2 regions of the Herbaspirillum sp. CAH-3 genome follow, and region 2 is predicted to be linked to the other one. Evidence: predicted binding sites of a transcription regulator. Region 2 holds the regulator's gene; the other holds the start of a gene.
The links. Region 2 encodes LexA, which represses DNA repair genes until DNA is damaged. Its sites were predicted from a motif close to ACTGTATNNNNATACAGT; they were not measured.
Positions count from the first base shown of each region.

Region 1: the regulator LexA is predicted to act here: its motif matches at 1,849-1,866, upstream of FYB76_RS22895 (ATP-dependent helicase).

Region 1 is NZ_VSWE01000020.1:72,257-75,440, forward strand. It holds gene lolD (lipoprotein-releasing ABC transporter ATP-binding protein LolD) at 1-322, opposite strand, end outside; gene FYB76_RS22890 (lipoprotein-releasing ABC transporter permease subunit) at 315-1,580, opposite strand; gene FYB76_RS22895 (ATP-dependent helicase) at 1,909-3,184, shown strand, end outside.
Region 2 is NZ_VSWE01000006.1:306,431-309,614, forward strand. It holds gene rplI (50S ribosomal protein L9) at 1-100, opposite strand, end outside; gene rpsR (30S ribosomal protein S18) at 127-411, opposite strand; gene priB (primosomal replication protein N) at 467-766, opposite strand; gene rpsF (30S ribosomal protein S6) at 788-1,153, opposite strand; gene lexA (transcriptional repressor LexA) at 1,471-2,130, shown strand; gene FYB76_RS10215 (tetratricopeptide repeat protein) at 2,334-3,184, shown strand, end outside.

The DNA.
Region 1 (3,184 bases), on a different contig from region 2:
GCAGCAGATGGTGGAACTGGTAGACGAAGCCCAGCGACTGGTTGCGCAGCGTGCCGCGCTCGCTCTCGCCCAGGCTGGCGAAATCCTTGCCCAGCAGGCTGACGGTACCGGTGCTGGGCGTATCGAGCCCGCCCAGCAAATGCAGCAGGGTCGACTTGCCGGAACCCGAAGCGCCGACAATGGCGACCTGCTCGCCATGGTAGACGTCGATATCGACATTGCCCAATACCTTCACGGAATACTTGCCTTGAGTGAAGGTCTTGCCCAAGCCGCGCGACGACAGCACGGCCTGGCGGTTCTTGATCGGATCGTTGTTATTCATAGCGCAGGGCCTCCGCCGGTTTGACACGGGCCGCTGCCCAGCTCGGATACAAGGTAGCCAGGAACGCCAGCACCACGGCCAGGCCGCCGATGGTGGTGACGTCCGACCAGATCAGTTCGGACGGCAATTCAGAAATCACGTAGATGCTCTTGGGCAGGAACTGCACGTGGAATGCCCGCTCGATGGCCGGGACCAGCACATCGATATTGAGCGCCACCAAGACCCCCAGGCCGACGCCGATGGCCGTGCCCACCAGGCCCACCAAGGCGCCCTGGATCACGAAAATCTTCATGATGGAGGCGGGAGAAGCCCCCAGCGTACGCAGGATGGCGATGTCGGCCTGCTTGTCGGTGACCGTCATCACCAGCGTGGACACCAGGTTGAAGGCCGCCACCGCGATGATCAACGCCAGGATGATGAACATCATGCGCTTTTCCGTCTTGACGGCCGCGAACCAGTTGCTGTTCTGCTGCGACCAGTCGCGCAGGTACAGGTCGCCGGAGAGGGTACGCGCCAGCTGCTGGGTCACTTCCGGGGCCTGCAGCATGTCGCGGATGCGCAGGCGCACGCCGGTCGGGGCGTCCATCCGGAACAGGGTTTCCGCATCCTGCAGGTCGATGAAGGCCAGCGACGAATCGAATTCATAATGACCGGCCTCGAAGATCCCGGTCACCGTGAATTGTTTCAGGCGCGGCAAGACGCCCGCCGGGGTCACCTGCCCTTGGGGCACGATCACCGTGACCTTGTCGCCCAGGCCCACGCGCATGCCGCGCGCCAGCTCGCCGCCGATCACGATGTTGAATTCGCCGGGCTTCAGGGAATTGAAACTGCCCTGCTTGACCTGCTTGGCCACGTCCGAGACCTTGGGCTCTTCCTCGGGCAGCACGCCGCGCACCAGCACGCCGCGCAGGTTGTCGTCGCGCGTCATCATGGCCTGTCCCGACACGTAGGGCGCAGCGCCCAGCACCTCGGGGTTCTGGAAGGTCTGCTTGGCCACGGCCTGCCAGTCCTTCATGGAACCGGAGGCATCGAATACTTCGATGTGGGCCAGCACCGAAAGCATGCGGTCACGCACTTCCTTCTGGAAGCCGTTCATGACCGACAGCACCACGATGAGCGCAGCCACGCCCAGCGCGATGCCGGCCATGGAAATGAGGGAAATGAAGGAAATGAAACTGTTGCGGCCGCTGCGCTTGCCGGCCCGCGTGTAGCGGATACCGACCAGCCATTCGAACGGCAGGTTTTTAATCAGACTCAAAATTGCTCCGGGAGAGGGCCTGCACAATGTGCCGCCAGTCGTCTCGCGCCCCGGTTGGGGACGCAATCCTCTGGCTGCACGCCAACACGGGCGAAGACAAAGCGCGAAGTTTGCCACAGTTTGGAGCCATGGCCCATCCCTGGCCGCCTGCCCCGTCCTCGCGCCTGACCCGTCGGTCGCCCGCCGTGAAGCTTGTAGATTCACTTCCACGGCAGAGGTTCGCGGCAGGATGCTTCATAGGAAAGATGTGCATGATGTTGCATCAGGAACTGGTTATATATACAGTACCTCCTTGCACTCCGCTCGCCGATATGAATTTCTCCGCCCCATGCCATCCGAACTCGCCCAGGACACCCCCGACACCAGCAGCCCGCATGGCGGCGAGCGCGATCCGTTTGCGCGCCTGAACGCGCAGCAGCGCGAGGCGGTCGAGCATGGCAGCAAGCTTGCACCGGCACAGCAGCCGCCGCTGCTCATCGTCGCCGGTGCCGGTTCGGGCAAGACCAATACCCTGGCGCACCGGGTCGCCAGGCTGATCCTCGACGGCGCCGACCCGCAACGCATCCTGCTGCTGACCTTCTCGCGCCGGGCGGCCGCCGACATGGGCCGGCGCGTGGGCCAGGTGATCCGCCAGGTGCTGGGGCTCGCAGCCACCGACAGCCCGCCGCAACTACCCTGGTCAGGCACCTTCCACGCCATCGGCGCGCGCTTGCTGCGCGAGTACGCGGCCGTCATCGGCCTGGAAGAAGACTTCACCATCCAGGATCGCGGCGATTCCGAAGACCTGATCGGCCTGCTGCGCCATGAGATGGGGCTGTCCTCCACCGACAAGCGTTTCCCGCTGAAGGGCACTTGCCTGTCCATTTATTCACGTGCGGTCAATACCCGGCAAGACCTGGGCACCGTGCTGCAGACCCAATTTCCCTGGTGCCGGGAATGGGAAAGGCAACTGGGCGAACTCTTCAGCCGCTATGTCGATGCCAAGGAAGCCCAGCACGTACTGGATTACGACGACCTGCTGCTGTTCTGGGCCGACATGCTCTCCGAGCGCGAGATCGCGCAATCGGTGGGGGCGCGCTTCGACCATGTGCTGGTGGATGAATACCAGGACACCAACCGCCTGCAAGCCGAGATCCTGCAAAGGATGAAGCCCGACGGGGCCGGCGTGACCGCCGTGGGCGACGATGCCCAGTCCATCTATTCATTCCGGGGCGCCACTGTGCGCAACATCCTCGATTTTCCCGAGCTGTTCACCCAGCCGGCGCGGCTGTTGACGCTGGAACAGAACTACCGCTCCACGCAGCCCATCCTGCAGGCGTCCAATGCGGTCATCGCCGATGCCCCCGAACGGCACGTCAAGCAGCTCTGGAGCGACAAGCCGTCCTCACAGAAACCGCAGCTGGTGGTCATCCCGGATGAGGCCGAACAGGCGCGCTGGGTGGCCAACCGCATCCTGGCGCATCGTGAAGAAGGGCTCACCCTGAAATCCCAGGCGGTGCTGTTTCGTACCGCCACCCACAGCGCGGCGCTGGAACTGGAGCTGGTCCGGCGCAACATCCCTTTCGTGAAGTTTGGCGGACTCAAGTTCCTGGAAAGCACCCACA
Region 2 (3,184 bases):
GTTGCGGGATCAGGAAGTTGCGTGCGAAACCGTCCTTGACGCGCACGACATCACCCAGACCGCCGAGATTCACGATTTTTTCCAACAGAATGACTTGCATGTTTTTCTCCTATTTCTCGACGCTGATTAGGCGTTGTGCAGATCGGTGTACGGCAGCAGGGCCAGGTAACGCGCGCGCTTGATGGCGGTGTCAACTTGACGCTGGTAGTGGGCCTTGGTACCGGTCAGGCGTGCCGGCATGATCTTGCCGTTTTCCTGGACGAAGTCCTTCAGCGTGTCCACGTCCTTGTAATCGACCTGTTCAACGCCAGCGGCGGTGAAACGGCAGAATTTCTTGCGCTTGAACAGCGGGTTTTGCTGTTGACGCTTGTTTTTCAGCTTGCTTTTATCGAACTTTTTACCGAATGCCATGGTTGGCTCCTGTATCTAAAAATTGGGTAAGGTCTGTTTGGCTACCTTGCGCCGCTCAATCCGGCGCGACCGGGCCAAAATCAACGATATGAAACACGACGCTCTTGCTGTTGCGATTCCTGCGGGCTAAAAAGCCGGTGAACCGGAAGACTTCCCCCAGCGCTGCCCTGTTGAGCGCACCGGAGATTTCTCCTGCTGCCAGCGCCGCGATCTCGAATTCGACCTGGCGCTGCATGCCAGCTTCCATCTGTTCCGACTGGTGCTGCAACCTGGCAGTGACAATCGGGATACCGGCCGGCGTGTAACGCAAAACATCACGTTCTGCCAGGCTGGCGATGACTTGAAGCTGGTTCACTCTCCGCGATGTTCGCAGCGCTTAAGCTGCCGGAGCTTCGGTACGGCTCTTGGCCGCGTCTTCCTTTTGCACTGCCTTCAGGATGGGGGAAGGACCGGTTTCGGCCTTCTTCATCTTGACGGTCAGGTGGCGCAGGACGGCGTCGTTGAACTTGAAGCCGGTTTCGATTTCAGCCAGCGTTTCGCTGTCGACTTCGATGTTCAGGCAGACGTAGTGAGCCTTGGCCAGCTTCTGGATCTGGTAAGCCAGTTGACGACGGCCCCAATCTTCGACACGGTGGACCTTGCCGCCGCGGGTGGTGACGATGCCCTTGTAACGCTCGATCATCGCCGGCACTTGCTCGCTTTGGTCCGGGTGGACGATAAATACGATTTCATAATGACGCATGTAGACTCCTTATGGACTTATTGAAGACGCCCACCCCGGCGTCAAGACGGGTGTGGGAAGAGGAAAACCCGAGATCATACTAGGTTTCCGCTCTCGCGGCAATGCCGGCATCAAGCCGATGCAGCCGGGGGACCACAATATGCGGCCCCGGGCACAAGACCACGCAAGACCTTCACCTGCGGCACGCTCTATATAAACAAGAAAGCTTGCCTTTTCGCTCCAGGAATATGCATGTTGCCGTTGACACAAGGATTGCACCTGTATAAAAATACAGACTGTTCATCCAAACAGCCTTCCCTCCGAGAAAGGCCACCCTCATGCTCAAACTGACTGCGCGCCAGGAACAGATCCTGAACCTGATCAAGAACGCCATCGAGAACACCGGCTTCCCTCCCACGCGCGCAGAGATCGCCGCCGAATTGGGCTTTCGCTCCGCCAACGCCGCCGAAGAGCACCTGCAGGCCCTGGCCCGCAAGGGCGCCATCGAAATTTCCCCCGGCACCTCGCGCGGCATCCGCCTGCGCGAGTCGGGCAGCGCGGCCGGCGCGAGCACCGCACGCCAGATGGCCCTGCCCCATCCTGCCCTGATGCAGCTGAGCCTGCCGCTGATCGGCCGCGTGGCGGCGGGTTCGCCCATCCTGGCCCAGGAACACGTGGAAAAGACCTACCAGGTCGACCCGGCCATGTTCCCGGCCAAGCCGGATTACCTGCTGAAGGTGCGCGGCATGTCCATGCGTGATGCCGGCATCCTCGACGGCGACCTGCTGGCGGTGCGCCGCGCGGACCAGGCGCGCAACGGCCAGATCGTGGTCGCCCGCCTGGCCGACGAAGTCACGGTCAAGCGCTATCAAAAGACCGGCAGCGTCATCACCCTCTTCCCTGAAAATCCGGAGTTCGAGCCCATCATCGTCAAGCCGGAAAACGACCAGTTCGCACTCGAAGGGTTGGCCGTGGGATTGCTGCGCAGCTGGAACTGATGACCAGCGGCGCAGCCGCCCGCACCTGTCGCGAACCTGCTCCGGCCGGACATTGATTGTCCGTTGCTGCATGAACCTCCGCCTAAAACGGAGGTTTTTTGCTTTCTATTCACCTCTTCACCGGTGACGCGTTGCGCATATCATGCCTGCTGGATAGCTATGCCCGGCGCAACCGATGCGCCCAACCAAGAGGATCTTTTTCGATGTCGACGCGCAAGAGCAGCAACAAGCACGGCAAACACATTCCGGCGCCCGCCGCCGCCAAGTCCAATCTGCAGGATCTGCTGGACGTTCGCAAATGCCTCGATCTGCTGGACAGCCGCAAGACGGACGAGGCCAAGACGATCTGCACGGCCGTGCTCGCCCGCGCCCCCAACCTGGTCTTCGCCAACCACGCGCGCGGACTCATCGCCATGCAGGAAGGCCAGTTCGCGCAAGCCGAACAATATCTGCGCAAGGCCATTGAGGCCGATCCCAACAATGCCGAATACCTGAGCAACCTGGCCGGCACGGTCCTGAGCCAGGATCGTATCGATGAATCCATTGCCATTTACGAGCGCGCCATCGCACTGGACAAGGAGAACCGGGCGGCCCGCATCGGCCTGGCCAATGCCCTGCACGAAAAGAACGACCCGGAAGCCTCGATCAAATACTTCGAGGACGCCGCCCGGCGCGAACCCAATGCGCCCGGCCCCCTGTCGCACCTGGGCCGGGCCCTGATCGACGCGCGACGTTTCGACGAGGCCGTCGCGACCATCCTGAAGTCGCTCGAATACCAGATCAATTTTGCACCCTCCCACACCGCCCTGGGCGAAGCATTCCACGCCATGGAGATGTACAAGGAAGCCGTTGAATCCCACAAGACAGCCATCCTGCTGGATCCGCAGGACACCTACGCCCACAACAAGATAGCCGACAGCTACCTGAAACTGAACAAGATCGACGAAGCCCATGAACACATGCTGCGCGTCATCGAAATCGCGCCCAAGGATCCCAATGGCTACGTCAAGCTCGGCTCGAGCTACTTCAACACGGGCGACCGCTTCGAGGATGC